Regions from separate parts of the Parviterribacter kavangonensis genome, predicted to be linked through region 2. Evidence: riboswitches for the same ligand, from Rfam matches in the RefSeq annotation. Region 2 holds a riboswitch; the other holds the start of a gene.
What was found. A riboswitch is a leader RNA that binds a small molecule or an ion and turns the genes downstream of it on or off. The one in region 2 is predicted to bind cyclic di-AMP.

Region 1 (7,593 bases), on a different contig from region 2:
CGCTTCCGCGAGCGCGGCGACGAGCGCGCCGTGCGGCGGGTCATGTGGGCCGCGGTCGCGGCGAACCTGGCGCTGCTCTTCTTCTGGAAGTACGCGGCGTTCGCGGTCGGCCAGGCCGGCTTCGACGCGCCGGACATCGCGCTGCCGATCGGGATCTCGTTCTTCACGTTCCACGGGATCTCGTACATCGTCGACATCACTCGCGGCGACGCCCGGCCCCTGCGCCACATCGCCGACTACGCGCAGTACATGGCGTTCTTCCCGCAGCTCATCGCGGGGCCGATCGTCCGCTTCCGCGAGATCGACGACCAGCTGCTCGCGCCGCCGCCGCGCTCGCAGCGCGTCGACGACGTCGCCGAGGGGTTCCCGCGCTTCGCGCACGGCCTCGCGAAGAAGGTGCTCATCGCCGACCCGGCCGGCGCGGTCGCCGACAGCGCGTTCGCGGTCAGCGGCGGCGACATGTCGAGCGCGACCGCCTGGCTCGGCGTGTTCGCCTACACGGTGCAGATCTACTTCGACTTCTCGGGCTACAGCGACATGGCGATCGGCATGGCTCGCTTCTTCGGGTTCCGCTTCCCGGAGAACTTCAACCGGCCCTACTCGTCGCTGTCGCTCACCGACTTCTGGCGGCGCTGGCACATGACGCTCTCGCGCTGGTTCCGCGACTACGTCTACATCCCGCTCGGCGGCTCGCGCGGGACGCAGAGCGAGACGGTCCGCAACCTGATGGGCGTCTTCCTCCTCACCGGCGCGTGGCACGGCGCGAGCTGGACGTTCGTGCTGTGGGGCGTCTACCACGGGCTGCTGCTCGTGGGCGAGCGGCTCACCGGCATCCGCACGTGGGCCGACGACCGGCAGGTCGTCCTCCGCCGCGCCGTGACGTTCGTGCTCGTGATGTTCGGCTGGGCGCTGTTCCGCGCCGGCTCGCTCGGGCAGGCGGCCGACGTGTGGAAGGCGATGGTCGTCCCGGCCGGCGGTGGCCTCGACCCGGCGGTGCGCGACGCGCTCAACACCGAGACCGTGCTCGCGCTCGGCGTCGGCGCGGCGAGCGTCCTGCTCCCGCGCACGTTCGTCGGCGGCCGGCTGCTGCAGGGCCCGTGGACCGGACGCGCGCTCGTCGCCCGCGTCGCCGTCCTCGCGCTGCTGCCCTGGGCGGCGATCACCGTGGCCGCCGGCTCGTTCAGCCCCTTCCTCTACTTCCAGTTCTGAGACCTTGACCGTCCGCCGCTTCATCGCCGTCGCCGCGCTCGTCTTCTTCACGCTGCCGATCGGCCTGCGCGTGGCCGGCGTGACGGCGCGCCCGTTCGAGAACCGCCCGATGGCCCCTCGGCCGGAGCTGAGCGCGGGCTGGGACGTCTTCGACCAGACGACGCGCTTCTTCGTCGACCGGATGCCGCTGCGCGAGCAGGCGGTCCGCGCGCACAGCTGGACGTCGCGCGAGGTGCTCGGCACGTCGCCGACGTGGCGGCAGGACCTGCTGGCCGGCGAGGGCTCGGGCACCGCCGCGCTGCCGCAAGAGGCGAGGGAGGCGGCCGGCGAGGGCGCGCGTCCGAAGGACACGCGCCAGGACGAGCAACAGGCCGGCGCGCCCGGTGCGGGTGCCGGTCCCGTCCTCGAGGGCCCCGACGGGTGGCTGTTCCTGACGGCCGACCTCCAGCGCGCGTGCTCGCCGCAGCTGCCCTGGAGCCAGGTCGCCGCGAACCTCCAGTCGGTCACCGCCACGATCGCCGCACTCGGCAAGGACGTGGTGCTGATGGTCCCGCCGGACAAGACGACCGCCTACGCCGAGCTGGTCGAGGGTCCGTCGGACCTCATCGGCTGCGCGACCCGCAACCGGCGCGAGCTGTGGGCGCTGCTCGAGCAGGCCGACAACCCGACGCTGCTGCCGCTGCGCACGACGATCGCGGCGGCGCGTCGGGCGACACCCGAGCCGCTGTACAAGCGCAAGGACGCGCACTGGAACACCGTCGGTGCGTCGTACGCACTCGAGCCGCTCCTCGGCCGCTTGAGCTCGCGGGTGCGGGTCCGGCCGAATGAGCTCGTGGCCGCGCCCGATGAGCGCTACCAGGGCGACCTGACGATCCTTCGCGGCGCGCCGGAGGACGACACCACGCCTGCCCGGGTCGTCAAGCGCGCGCCGGGCGCGCCGGTCCTGCGCGGCCGGACGCTCTTCATCGGCGACTCGTTCGGCAACTACCAGCTCGAGCAGCTGCGGGCGTACGCGCCCGACCTCCAGGTGCTCCCGTGGCCGTCGACCGACCCGGCAGCGCTGGCCGCCGCCGTGCGGGACGCCCGGCGCGTGATCATCGAGGTGGTCGAGCGCGAGCTGACGATGGTCACGCCGGACGGCGGCCCGCTCGTGGCGATGGCCGCCGCCCTGCGCTAGCTACGCGGCCTCGCGCAGCGCCCGGCCCTCGGGCAGGCGCTGGAGGCGCTCGAGCGCGGCGTTCTCCAGGAGCCGTGCGCGGTTGGCGGTGATGCCGAGCTGCTTGCCGATCGCCGGCAGGGTGTGCGCCTGCTCGCCGAAGAGGCCGTACCGGAGGGTGAGCACGCGCTGCTCGATCACCGAGAGCTGGTCGAGCGCCTCGCGGACGGCGTCCTCGCGCAGCGTGTCCTCGGCGACGACCTCCGGCCGGACGGCGTCGGCGTCGGCCAGCAGGTGGCCGAGCTCCGTGTCCTCCTCGCCGCCGACCGGCGCGTTGAGCGACACCGGCGTGCGCGACGCGCGGCGCAGATCCTCGACCATCTCCGTGTCGAAGTCGAGCAGCTCCGCGATCTCCTCGGTGGTCGCGTCGCGGCCGAGGCGCAGGCCGAGGTCGCGCTCGGCGCGCATGATCTTGTTGACCTGGTCGACGACGTGGACCGGGAGGCGGACGGTCCGGCCCTTGTCGGCGATCGCGCGGGCGATCGACTGCCGGATCCACCACGTCGCGTAGGTCGAGAACTTGAAGCCCTTGCGCCAGTCGAACTTCTCCACGGCGCGGACGAGCCCCAGCGTTCCCTCCTGGATCAGGTCCAGGAACGACAGGGCGCCCTCGCCTTCCCGCTCGCGGCGGTACCGCTTGGCGACGTGCACCACGAGGCGCAGGTTCGCCTCGATCATGTGCTGCTTGGCGGCGAGGTCGCCACGCTCGATCCGCTTCGCCAGCTCGATCTCCTGAGCGGCGTTCAGCAGCGGCACCTTCCCGATCGCCTCGAGGAACGCCTGGAGGCCGTCGGCAGAGGGGTCAGGGAGGGGGTTCGGGCTCATCGTGCCTCGGAACTTTCGTCGCCGTCCCTTAGCCGAACCCAAACGGAAGGCAAAGGTTGTGTTAGGGCTTCGCGTACCCCACGTGCAGGCGCACCGGCGTTCCGCCGAGCGAGTCCTCTACACTCCGCCGCTCGAACAACGCCGAGTTCCGGGCTGTCGCATGCCCGGAAGCGGGGGACCCAACCGAGCGAGCGCGCCGTACCGGCGCACGCTCACGGGGCGAATCGCCAAGTGCTCTTGGCGTAGCGCACGTCCAGCGCGAGCCCGTCAGCTCACCTCGTAGGCGCCGCGACGACATGAAGGAGCAGTTCGACGTGCCCATCAACGAGGAGCCTCTGCACGCCATATCGGCGCCGCGCGACCTCGCCGACGAGACCCACGTGCGCCGCTCGCTGCGCGCGGCGGTCGAGCGCCGTGCCCGGCGCCGCCGCCGCGAGCGCGCCGGCCGCGGCGGGCGGCGCGCCATCGTGACCGCGACGGCGATGCTGGCGATCGGCGCCGGCGGGGCGTTCGCCCAGTCGACGGGCGAGAGCTCGTCCGGGACCAGCACGACGGCGCAGGTCCAGCAGGCGCTCGGCATCCCGGCCGACGGCATCGCCGGCCCGCAGACCCGTCGTGCGATCAAGCGCTTCCAGCGCCGCAACGGCCTGACGGTCGACGGCATCGTGGGGCCGCAGACGCTCGCCGCGCTCGGCCTGTCGGCCGCGAAGGCGACGAGCAGCAGCGCGCCGAGCGACCTGCTCGCGCGCATCGCCCAATGCGAGTCGGGCGGCGACCCGACCGCGATCTCGCCGGACGGTCAGTACCGCGGCAAGTACCAGTTCAGCCGTTCGACCTGGCAGTCGCTCGGCGGCACCGGCGATCCCGCCGCTGCGCCCGAGGCCGAGCAGGACCGCCTCGCCGCGCAGCTGCTCGAGACGCAGGGGCGCAGCGCTTGGCCCGTGTGCGCTTCTTCGTAGCGGCGGAGCGCTTCTTCGGCGTCACCGCCGCAGGCCTCGCCGGGCAGCCGGCGCGCATGTCGGGACACACCCACGGCGCGCCGGCGGCGCGGGGGTCGCGCAGCGAGAACGCCGACCGGTAGTAGAACGACACCGCGTCCCGGATCGGGATGCCCTTGATCAGGTAGGGCACGTTCCCCGCGTACGGGTCGGCCGGGTTCGCCTTCGCCGGGTCGTAGGTGCCGGCCCCGATCGACGTCTTGTCGACGCTGTCGTCGAACGACGCGGCGACGAGCCGCTCGAAGCCGCTCTCGTCGCCGCGCAGCTTCCAGTCGAGCCACGCCTTCGTGAAGTACGAGGCCATCCGCTCGCCGAGCTGGTTGGACTGGAAGACGAGCGGGATGTACGTGTACGCGAGGTGCGTCGCGTTGCGCAGCGTGACGAGCTGCGCGTCGAGGCCCGCGTCGCGGATCTGCTGGTAGCCGGCCGCCTTCTCGTCGGGGTCCGGCGCCTCGGGCATCGGCTGCGTGTTGAACAGGTAGTCGTTCGTGAGTCCGAGCGCCGGGACGTTGATGAGCTTGCTCGTCCGGTGCTCCTCGGGGATCGTCACGCCGTCGCAGCTCTCGATGGCGCGCAGCCCGTCCCAGGCGACGATCGTCTTGACGCGGTCGTCGCACTGGCCGACGACGCTGACGGCGGACGCGCCGAGCGAGTGGCCGGCATGGCCACGCGGTCGCGGTCGAGCGCATCCGACCACGGGTTCTTGCCGGAGACGAAGAAGCTCAGCGAGTCCTCGGCGCCCTGGAAGAAGTTGTAGTCCTGCTGGTACGGGACGCCCGAGCACTCGCCGGGGCAGTCGTCGCCGAACAGCGACGAGTCGCCCTGGCCCTGGACGTCGTAGGTGAGCACCAGGTAGCCGGCCGACGCGAGGTCCTGCGCGGCCCAGTAGTAGAGCTCCTCGTAGCCCTGCACCGAGCCGTCGGTGATGACGACGCCGGGGTAGCCGGCCTTCGGGCGCTTGACGCTGGCCGGCGGCGCCCACACGTGGCCCGACAGCGTCGAGCCGTTGAGCGCCTTGAGCTCCACGGAGCTGACGCGGCCGTAGCCGGCGGTCTCCCAGCGGCGCACCGTGCGGAACGGATCGGCGGACTTGGCGCCGGGGACGCGCGTCGTGACGCCGCCGTGCGGGTCGGTCGGATCGCTCAGCTCGTCCGCGGTCTGCTCGGCGTAGAGCTCCGCGCCCTGCGTCTGGTTGCCGAACCCGAACGCCGGGCTGGCGAGCTGGTCGCGCGGGCGCAGCGACGCGCAGCGCTGGTTCTCGAGGTCGCGCTGCATCCACTCGGCCGACCCCGGCTCGGGGTTGCCGGCCGGGGCGTAGCAGCTCATGTCGACGCCGATGACCGGGTTCTGCGCCGCCGCGGACCCGGCGACGGCGGCGGAGGCGCCCGCGGCGAGCGCGCAGGCGAGGACGAGGCTCCGAAGCGTGTGCACGTCGTCTGAGACGCACCGCGCGGTGGGAACTTGCGTCTACGGGCGCTGCGGCAGGCGCAGGCGGATCGGGCCGCGCGCGGTGCGCGGGTCGACGACCTCGCCGCGCTGGGTGACCTCGAGGCGTCCCTCGTCGGCCATCGCGAACGCCGTCTCGCGCACGGGCTGCATGAGCGGGCGCCAGTCCTGCGGGGCGAGCGCGCGCGCCGCCTCGGATGGGCAGATCGTCTTGCCGGCGTCGCGCAGCTCGAGCAGCGCGGCGATCGCCGCCTCGATGCGCTGGTCTACGCCCACTTCATCCGGCGGGGACGGTCGCGCTTGCGGACGACCTTCGCGGGGACGCCGACGGCGACGGAGTTCGGCGGGATGTCCTTCGTGACGACGGTGTAGGTGCCGAGGATGCTGTTGTCGCCGACCTTGCAGCCGCGCAGCACGCAAGCGCCGTAGCCCATCCAGACGTTGTTCCCGACCTTGACGTCGCGCTTGTAGATGCCCTGGAAGCGGATGGGGCGCTCGACCTCGACGACGCCGTGGTCGAAGTCGATGAGCATCACGCGGTCGGCGACGATGCACTCGCGGCCGATCGAGACGTGCTGGAACGAGGAGATCGTGCACTCCTGGCCGAGCACGGACTTCGCGCCGATGCGGACCTCGCCCTCGTGCGCGCGGACCTTCGTGCCGTTCCCGAGCCACGACCAGCGACCGAGGTGCACCATGGCGTTCTTGCCGATCTCGAACTTCACGCCGGGGCAGACGAACGCGATGCCGTCGACCTTCAGCCGGCCGCGCCAGCGCAGCTTCAGCCAGGCGAGCCGTACGAGCAGGTACGCGTAGCCCGGCGTGAGCATCTTGTTGCGCCGCGCGAAGCGCAGGAACGTCAGCGGGCCGCCGTGCAGCGGGGGCGGGTCCCCGCGGACCTCCCACTTCGGCGGGCTCGTGACGATCGGGATCTGGACGGCTGGCTCGACCACGGTGTCGGCGAAGATCCTAGGATCCTCCGCTCATGCCGCCTCAGGGGACCATCGCGGAGCGCCTGCTCCGAGGGGACAAGCGCGCATTGGCGCGTGCGATCTCGCTCGTGGAGGACGACGAGCCCGAGGGCTGGGAGATCGTCAAGGAGGTCTATCCCCACACGGGGAAGGCCGACCTGCTCGGGCTCACGGGGCCGCCGGGCGCCGGCAAGTCGACGCTCATCGCCGCGCTGACGAAGGCCAAGCGCGCGGCGGACCGCACCGTCGGCGTCGTGTCGATCGATCCGTCGTCGCCGTTCACCCACGGCGCGCTGCTCGGCGACCGCATCCGGCTGACCGAGCACTTCCTCGACCCCGGCGTCTTCATCCGCTCGATGGCGAACCGCGGGGCGCTGGGCGGGCTCGCCGAGGCGACGCTGCAGGCGGCGCTGCTGATGGACGCGTCGGGCAAGGACGACGTGATCCTCGAGACGGTCGGCGTGGGGCAGGCGGAGGTCGACATCATCGACCACGCCGACACCGTGGTGCTCGTGCTCATCCCCGGCTCCGGCGACTCGGTGCAGGCGCTGAAGGCCGGCGTGATGGAGATCCCGGACATCATCGTCGTCAACAAGGCCGACCACCCGCTGACCGACACGATGGTCCGAGAGATCCGCGGCGTGCTGTCGCTGGCTCCGCAGCGCGGCTGGCGCGTGCCGATCATCAAGACCGAGGCGACCCGCGGCGTGGGGATCGAGCAGCTCGTCGAGACGATCGCCGAGCACCGCGCGCACCTCGAGTCCGAGGGCACGCTGCAGGAGCGCCGCCGCCGCAACCTGCGCCACGAGATCCTCGCCATCTGCACCGGCCGGCTGCGCCGCCGGATGGAGGAGGCGCTCGACGACGACGAGCGCTTCGGCCAGCTCATCGACGAGGTCGCCGCGCGCCGCATCGACCCGGCGACCGC
Region 2 (7,593 bases):
GCCCGCCGCAAGGACCTCGAGGACCACCCGATCCCGTCAGGCGGGTCGAGCGCCGCCTTCGGCCTGCTGCGCCTCGCGGCGCTGACCGGCGACGCGGTCTACGAGGAGGCCGCCCTCGGTCACCTCATGCTGCTGCATGAGCTCGCCGTCAAGCACCCGAACGCGTTCGGCCACTTCCTGCGCGCGCTGGACTTCCACGTCAACCCCGTGCGCGAGGTGGCGCTCGTCGGCGACGACGTGACGCCGCTGGCGCGCGTCGTGCGGTCGCGGCTGCGCCCGCGGGTCGTGCTCGCGGGCGGCGCCGGCGGCGGCGCCGTGCCGCTGCTCGAGGGCCGCACGGCGATCGACGGCGCGGCGACGGCCTACGTGTGCGAGCGCTTCGCGTGCCAGCGGCCCGTCACGACGGCCGACGAGCTGACGCGCCTGCTCGGCTGAACTTGGCGCGCGCCTCGTCCGTACGATCCGTCGATGGAGCGGCTCCTCACCTTCCCGGCCACGCCGAAGGGCAAGTGGATCGTCTTCGCGGTCTGGATCGTCGGCCTCTTCGGCGTCCTCGCCGTGAACCTGCCGGGCAAGTTCTCCGACGCGGAGGAGAACGAGTCGCGGTCGTTCCTGCCCGGCGACGCCGAGTCGACGGCGGCGCTGGACGTCACCGAGAAGCTGCAGGGCGCGGAGACCGCGCCGACGGTCATCGTGTTCCGCCGCGAGCGCGGCCTGACCGCCGCCGACAAGCGCGCGATCACCGCCGACGTGCGCGAGCTCAGCTCCGCCACGCGCGCGTTCTCGAACACGACGCCGTTCGGCAACCCGGCCGATCCGGGCGGAAGCGTGCCCTTCCAGGTGTCCAAGGACGGCTCGACCGCCCTGATCGGCAACGTCATCAAGTCGACGGGCAGCGGCGACAGCGACGAGATCCTCGATCCCGTCGACAAGTACCGCGAGATCGTCGGCGAGGGTCAGCCCGAGGGTCTCGCCGTCCGCGTCACCGGCCCGGCCGGCATCTCGGCTGACGCGATCAAGGTCTTCGAGAACATCAACGGCACGCTCATCATGGCGGCGCTGCTGCTGGTGATCGTGCTGCTGATCATCATCTACCGCAGTCCGGTCTTCTGGTTCTTCGCGATCCTCGCGGTGATCTTCTCCGAGATCGCCGCCCGCGGGTTCGGCTACGCGCTGACCGAGGCGGGCGTGACGGTCAACGGGCAGTCGTCGTCGATCCTCTCGATCCTCGTCATCGGGGCCGGCACCGACTACGCGCTGCTGCTCGTCGCGCGCTACCGGGAGGAGCTGCACCGCCACGAGGACAAGCACGAGGCGATGGCGCTGGCCCTTCACCGCGCCGGGCCGGCGATCCTCGCCTCCGGCCTGACCGTGATGGTCGCGCTGCTCGCGCTCATGCTGGCGAAGGTGAACGGGACGGCGGGCCTCGGCCCGACGGGCGCGATGGGGATCGCCGTCGCGCTGCTCACGATGCTGACGTTCCTGCCCGCGCTGCTGACGATCGTCGGGCGGCGCCCGTTCTGGCCCTTCATCCCCTACGCGCCGGGCGAGCAGCCGAAGCCCGCGCGATCGTTCATCGGGCGCTTCGAGCACCGGATGCACGCGCGCGAGCGGACCGTCGACGAGACGCACGGCTTCTGGCGGCGGATCGGCGAGCGGGTCGCCGCGCGACCGCGGCTGATCGGCGGCGCCGGCGTGCTGCTGCTGGTCATCCTTGCGCTCGGGCTGCTCAACTTCTCGACCGGCCTGACCCAGTCGAACTCGTTCCGCGACAGCGTCGAGTCGATCGAGGGCCAGGACCTGATCGCGGAGGCGTTCCCCGCCGGCCAGGCGTCGCCCACGGACATCGTCGTGCCCCCGGACGAGAGGGACCGGATCGGCGCCGTCGTCACGGCGGCGCAGGGCGTCGACGGCGTCAGCGCGGTGCCGGAACGGCCGGTCGCGTCCGGGCCCGAGGGGGTGCAGCTGGCGGCGTTCCTGCGGATGGACCCGTACTCGACCGAGGCCTTCGACGTGATGCCGAAGCTCCGCCGGGCGGTGCGCGCGGCGGCGCCGGGCGCGCTCGTCGGCGGGCCGACCGCGGTCGAGTACGACCTTCGTCAGGCGGCGGCGGACGACACGCGGCTCATCCCGCCGATCACGCTCGCGATCGTCCTGCTCATCCTCGTCGTGCTGCTGCGGGCCGTCGTCGCGCCGGTGCTGCTCGTCATCACCGTCGTCCTCTCGTTCCTCGCGGCGCTCGGCGTCGGCGCGATCGTGTTCGACGTGATCTTCGGCTTCCCCGGGAGCGACCCGTCGCTGCCGCTCTTCGCCTTCATCTTCCTCGTGGCGCTGGGGGTCGACTACAACATCTTCCTGATGGCGCGCGTGCGCGAGGAGACGCTGCGCCACGGCACGCGCAACGGCATGCTGCGCGGCCTCGCCGTCACCGGCGGCGTCATCACGTCGGCGGGCATCGTGCTGGCGGGCACGTTCGCGGTGCTCGCGGTCTTGCCGCTCACCTTCCTGACCGAGATCGGGTTCGTGATCGCGTTCGGCGTGCTGCTCGACACGTTCATCGTGCGGTCGATCCTCGTGCCGGCGCTGGTCTTCGACCTCGGGCCGCGGATCTGGTGGCCGTCGCGGCTGGCGCGCGAGGACGGCGGCGAGGTCAGAGCACCGGCAGGTAGCGCCGAAGCTCCCACGGGGTGACCTGCACCCGGTAGTCCTCCCACTCCTGCCGCTTGAGCTCGATGAAGCGGTTGAACATGTGCTCGCCGAGCGTGCGGAGCACGAGCTCGGACTCCGCCGCGACCTCGATCGCCTCGCCGAGCGTCTCGGGCAGCTGCTCGATGCCGACCCGGCGCCGGTCGTCCGGGGCGAGGTGGTAGAGGTTCTTCTCCATCGGCTCGGGCAGCTCGTAGCCCTTCTCGATCCCCTCGAGGCCGGCCTGCAGCAGCGCCGCGAACGTCAGGTACGGGTTGCACGCCGGGTCGGGGCAGCGCAGCTCCATGTGGGCGGCGCGCGGCGGGACGCGGACGAGCGCGGAGCGGTTGCGGCGGCTCCACGCGACGTAGACCGGCGCCTCGAACCCGGGCACGAGCCGCTTGTACGAGTTGACCCACTGCGCGAAGACGGCGCTGAGCTCGCGCGCGTGGCGCAGCTGTCCGGCGATGAAGCCGCGGCCGACGGCGGAGAGGCCGTAGGGGTCGTCCTCCGCGACGAACGCGTCCTTGCCGTCCTTCGTGAGGCTGAGGTGCGTATGCATGCCGCTGCCGTTCTCGCCCTCGAGCGGCTTGGGCATGAACGTCGCGTGCCAGCCCTCGGCGATCGCGTACTCCTTGACGGTGATGCGGGCCGTCATGACGTTGTCGGCCATCTGCAGCGCGCCCTCGGACGACAGCGCGATCTCGTGCTGGCTCGGGCCGCCCTCGTGGTGGGAGCTGCCGACGTGGATGCCGAGCTGCTCGAGCGCGAGGACCGTCTCGCGCCGGACGTCGGTGCCGGCGTCGAGCGTCGTGAGGTCGAAGTAGCCGCCCTCGTCGAGGGGCTCCGCGGTCTGGCGGTCGCGGAAGAGGAAGTACTCCGGCTCGACGCCGACGTTGAACCCGTCGAAGCCGAGCGCGTGCATCCGCTCGAGCGCGCGCCTGAGCACGTGACGCGGGTCGCCCTCGTACGGCGTGCCCTCCGGCGTGAGGACGTCGCAGAACACGCGCGCGACGCCCTGCTCCTCGGGACGCCACGGGAGGATCGCGAACGTCTCGGGGTCGGGCATCGCGATCATGTCCGACTCCTCGACCGGGTTGAAGCCGGTGATGGAGGAGCCGTCGAACGGGACGCCGTCGCGCATCGCGCGCTCGATCTGGTCGCGGCCGACGCTGAACGACTTGAGCTGGCCGAGGATGTCCGTGAACCACAGGCGGACGAAGCGGATGTCGCGCTCGTGGACGAGCGAGAGCACGTGGGCGGCGCTCGGCATGGCGCGAGAGAGTAGTGGGCGGCGGCGCCTCGCCGCGAGCGGGCTAGTGCTGCGCGGCGTCGACGGTGACGACGAGCGCGGGCGCCTGCTGGGCGGCCGCGGCCGTGTCGATCGTCGCGGCGTTGGCCTTCGGCGTGCCGATCGCGGCGATGGCGATGAGCAGCAAGCCGAGCAGGAACGCGTAGAGCGCGATCCGGTCCGGGCGGCCGGCGAGCCGGTCGGCGGGCGAGCGCGAGGGACGCCGGCGGCCGGCGCCGGCGGGCACGCCGCTGGCGCGGGCGGCGGGGACCGCGGGGACGCCCGCGAGGCCGTCGGCCTGGCCGCGGATCTCGATCGTCTTGCGCGTGCCGGGCGGGGGCGGCTCGGACACCGTCCAGTCGTCGAGGTCCCACCCGCTGGCGCGGTCGTCGTCGGTCAGCCAGGCGCGCTGGTCGTCGAGCGGCTTGGCCTGCGACGTCTCCTCATCGAGATTGAGCCACGACTCCGTCGCCGGCGCATGGTCCGCGCCGAGATCGATCCACTCGAAGCGGCCCGGCTCCTCCGTCTTCGCCGGAGGGTCGAGCAGCGAGGCGAGCCCGGCGTCGAAGTCGAAGTCCACCTTCGGGCGGCGGCCCGTCTCGGCCACCAGCTCGCGCGTCTCCATCATCTCGCGAGCCTCCGCGAGCGGCGCCGTGGCACGGCGGAAGCGGCCGGTCGGCGCGTGCTGCTTGGCGCCGTCGGCGACTGTCCCGCTCTCCTGCGGGCGAAGGTGCTGCACGTCCTCCCACCAGGGGCGGTCCGTGGTCTCGCTCATGCCGGTGTCGTCTTCCTCGTTCCTCGTGCTTACGGGGTTAGCTGACGGGCTCGCGCCGGAAGAGCAGCGCTACTCCTTGCCCGGAAGGCAAGACGATTCGCCCCAACAGTTGGGTCCCCCGCTCCAGTCGGTACGTCCGCATCCTCACGAACGCCCCGGATGGACTCAGCGGTCTGACGCGGCGGGATCGTAGCAGGGGCCGAAGTTCCTGCAAACGCACCGGAGTTATGAAGTCCTGCAACCCCGCATGTTGCGCGGTTTCGTCACCGCGCCCGGGTGTTCGGGACGTCTAGCCGCGGCCCGCGGTGGCCGCCACGAAGTCGGCGACCTTCTCCGCGTCGTTGCCCGTGAAGAGCAGCGCGGGCATCTGGCCGCGACCCTGCGCGCGGCCGTTCTTGATGGCGTCGAGGATCAGCGCCTTCGGCGGGCGGAGCGCGTCGAGGTTCGGCCCGACCCGGCCCGTCGCGTGCGCTGCCTTGAGCGTGTGGCACTGCTGGCAGGACTGCGAGAAGAGCTTGCGCCCCGCCTCCTGGCCGGCGTTGAGCTTCACCGGGCCGGCCTCCGCCTGGTCCGCGCCGTCGATGCCGACGGCAAGCGGGATCGCGACGGCGAAGAGCAGCACCGACAGGCCCGTGAGGACGTACACGGCTCGGCGGCTGCCGCGGCCGGGCTCGCTCGAGGACGTGCGGCCGCGCCCGGCGCGCATGGCGGCGAGCACCACGGCAAGACCGAGCAGAACGAAGGCAAGGACGAAGATCGCGGTGGCCATCGGAGCGGGAACTTACCCAGTCGGGCCGACGCAAGTCGCGCGGGTCGGCCGGATCATCGCTTCCTCCCCTGGGTGAACGACAAGACCGGCGGGGCGACGGCGCGGAAGTCCCCTCCGCCCCCTGCGGCGGCGACCTTCGGCAGCTCCTCCTCGCGCTCGCCGCCGACGATCGCGAGCTCCGTGACCTCGGCGGCGATCCGGTCCGGCGCCTCGAGCGCGGTGAGGCGGTCGACGACGACGTTGATCGCGCCGCCCGCCGAGGCGAACTTCTCGACGCGGCCCACGGCCATCACGAGCGGCTCGGACCGGACGGCGAGGCGGTCGCGCTCGTAGACGTTCGGCGGCACGACGAGGTTCACCGTGCCGAGCTCGTCCTCGAGGAGGATGAACGCGACGCCCTTCGCGGTCCCCGGCCGCTGGCGCGCGACGACGAGCCCGCCGATCCGCACCTGCTTGCGGTGCGGCAGGGACTCGAGGTCGCGGCTCGACACCGCGCCGCGGCCGGACAGCGCCTCGCGCATGAGGCCGACGGGATGGACGTCGACGCTGATCCCGGTCGTCGCGTAGTCGGCGATCATCTCGTCCCACGCCCCGAGCCGCTTGAGCTTCGGCGGCGCCGGGAGGTCGAGCCCGAGCGACAGCTGCACCGCCGACCCGTCCCGCTCGAGCTTGCGGCCGGGCGCGGCGATCCCGAGCCGCCACAGCGCCGTCCGCCGGTCCCCCGCCAGCCCGTCGCACGCCCCCGACCACGCGAGCGTGTCCAGCGCCGACCGCCCCGCGCCCGCGCGCGACGCCAGGTCCTCCAGCGACCGGAACGGCCCGCCCTCCTCGCGCGCCCTGACGAGCTCCGCGACCTCGTCCGCCCGCACCCCGAGGACGTAGGCGAGGCCGACGCGGACGCTCTCCTCCTCGATCGTGCAGCCGACCGCGCTGCACGCGATGTCGGGCGGCCGGACCTCGATCCCACGCCGCTGCGCCTCGTGGATGAGCGCGTCGGAGGGGTAGAAGCCCATCGGCTGCTCATCCAGCAGGGCGCAGAGGAACTCGAGCGGATGGTGGACCCGCAGCCAGGCCGACTGGTAGGCGAGCAACCCGAACGCGGCGCCGTGCGCCTTGGGGAAGCCGAAGCCGGAGAAGCCGACGACCATGCTCCAGACGCGCTCGGCCAGCTCGGGCGTCACGTCGTCGTGCCGCGCCTGCGCGCCCGCGACGAAGGCGTCGTGGTGGGCCATGATCGCCGCCTCGGACCGCTTGCGGCTCATCGCCCGGCGCAGCCCCTCGGCCTCGCCGGGCGAGAACCCGGCGAACGCCATCGCGACCTCGATGACCTGGTCCTGGAAGATGATCGCGCCGAGCGTCTCCTTCAGCACGGGCTCGAGCGACGGGTGCTCGTAGGGCACCTCGAACGACGGGTCCTCGCGCAGCCGCTGGCGGCGCTCGATGTACGGGTTGACCGCGCCGCCCTGGATCGGGCCGGGCCGGACGATCGCGACCTGGATCGTGATCTCCTCGAGCGTCTCCGGCCGCGTCCGGCGCAGCGAGGCCATCTGCGCACGGCTCTCGATCTGGAAGACGCCGGTGGTGTCGGCCTCCTGGATCGACGCGAACGTCCCGGCGTCGTCGTACGGGATCTGCGACAGATCGATGATCTCGCCGGTGCGCTTCGCGATGAGGTCGACGCAGCGCTCGACCGCCGAGAGCATCCCCAACCCGAGGAAGTCGATCTTCAGGAACCCCGCGTCCGAGCACGAGTCCTTGTCCCAGTGGACCATCTGCCGCCCGGTCATCGAGGCCGGCACGACGGGGCAGCAGTCGACGAGCGGGCGGGTCGCGACGATCATCCCGCCGGAGTGCTGCGAGAGGTGGCGCGGCAGACCGTGCGCCTCCTCGGCCAGGCGCGCGAGCCACCCCCACCGTCCCTCGCCGCGCCCCTCGCCGAGCGCGACCTCGATGTCCTTCTCCACGTCGTTCGCCCACGCCTCCGAGCCGCGCGCGACCCGCTCGATCTCGCCGGGCGGCAGGCCGAGCGCCTTGCCGATCTCCCGGATCGCGCCGCGCGCCTTGTACGTCGGG

Region 1: it holds a riboswitch for cyclic di-AMP, as region 2 does, so the genes downstream of both, AC1UE4_RS18795 (transglycosylase family protein) here and AC1UE4_RS01115 (hypothetical protein) in region 2, are expected to answer to the same signal.

The regions. Positions count from the first base shown of each region.
Region 1 covers NZ_JBXPJA010000002.1:615,108-622,700, forward strand. The annotation lists gene AC1UE4_RS18780 (MBOAT family O-acyltransferase) at 1-1,209, shown strand, start outside; gene AC1UE4_RS18785 (alginate O-acetyltransferase AlgX-related protein) at 1,214-2,386, shown strand; gene AC1UE4_RS18790 (sigma-70 family RNA polymerase sigma factor) at 2,387-3,250, opposite strand; cyclic di-AMP (ydaO/yuaA leader) riboswitch at 3,380-3,551, shown strand; gene AC1UE4_RS18795 (transglycosylase family protein) at 3,547-4,209, shown strand; gene AC1UE4_RS18800 (alpha/beta hydrolase family protein) at 4,795-5,679, opposite strand; gene AC1UE4_RS18805 (DUF3253 domain-containing protein) at 5,716-5,970, opposite strand; gene AC1UE4_RS18810 (acyltransferase) at 5,961-6,647, opposite strand; gene meaB (methylmalonyl Co-A mutase-associated GTPase MeaB) at 6,680-7,593, shown strand, end outside.
Region 2 covers NZ_JBXPJA010000001.1:233,064-240,656, reverse strand. The annotation lists gene AC1UE4_RS01130 (thioredoxin domain-containing protein) at 1-435, shown strand, start outside; gene AC1UE4_RS01125 (MMPL family transporter) at 469-2,691, shown strand; gene AC1UE4_RS01120 (glutamine synthetase family protein) at 2,651-3,958, opposite strand; gene AC1UE4_RS01115 (hypothetical protein) at 4,002-4,751, opposite strand; cyclic di-AMP (ydaO/yuaA leader) riboswitch at 4,762-4,902, opposite strand; gene AC1UE4_RS01110 (c-type cytochrome) at 5,041-5,520, opposite strand; gene AC1UE4_RS01105 (DNA polymerase III subunit alpha) at 5,574-7,593, opposite strand, start outside.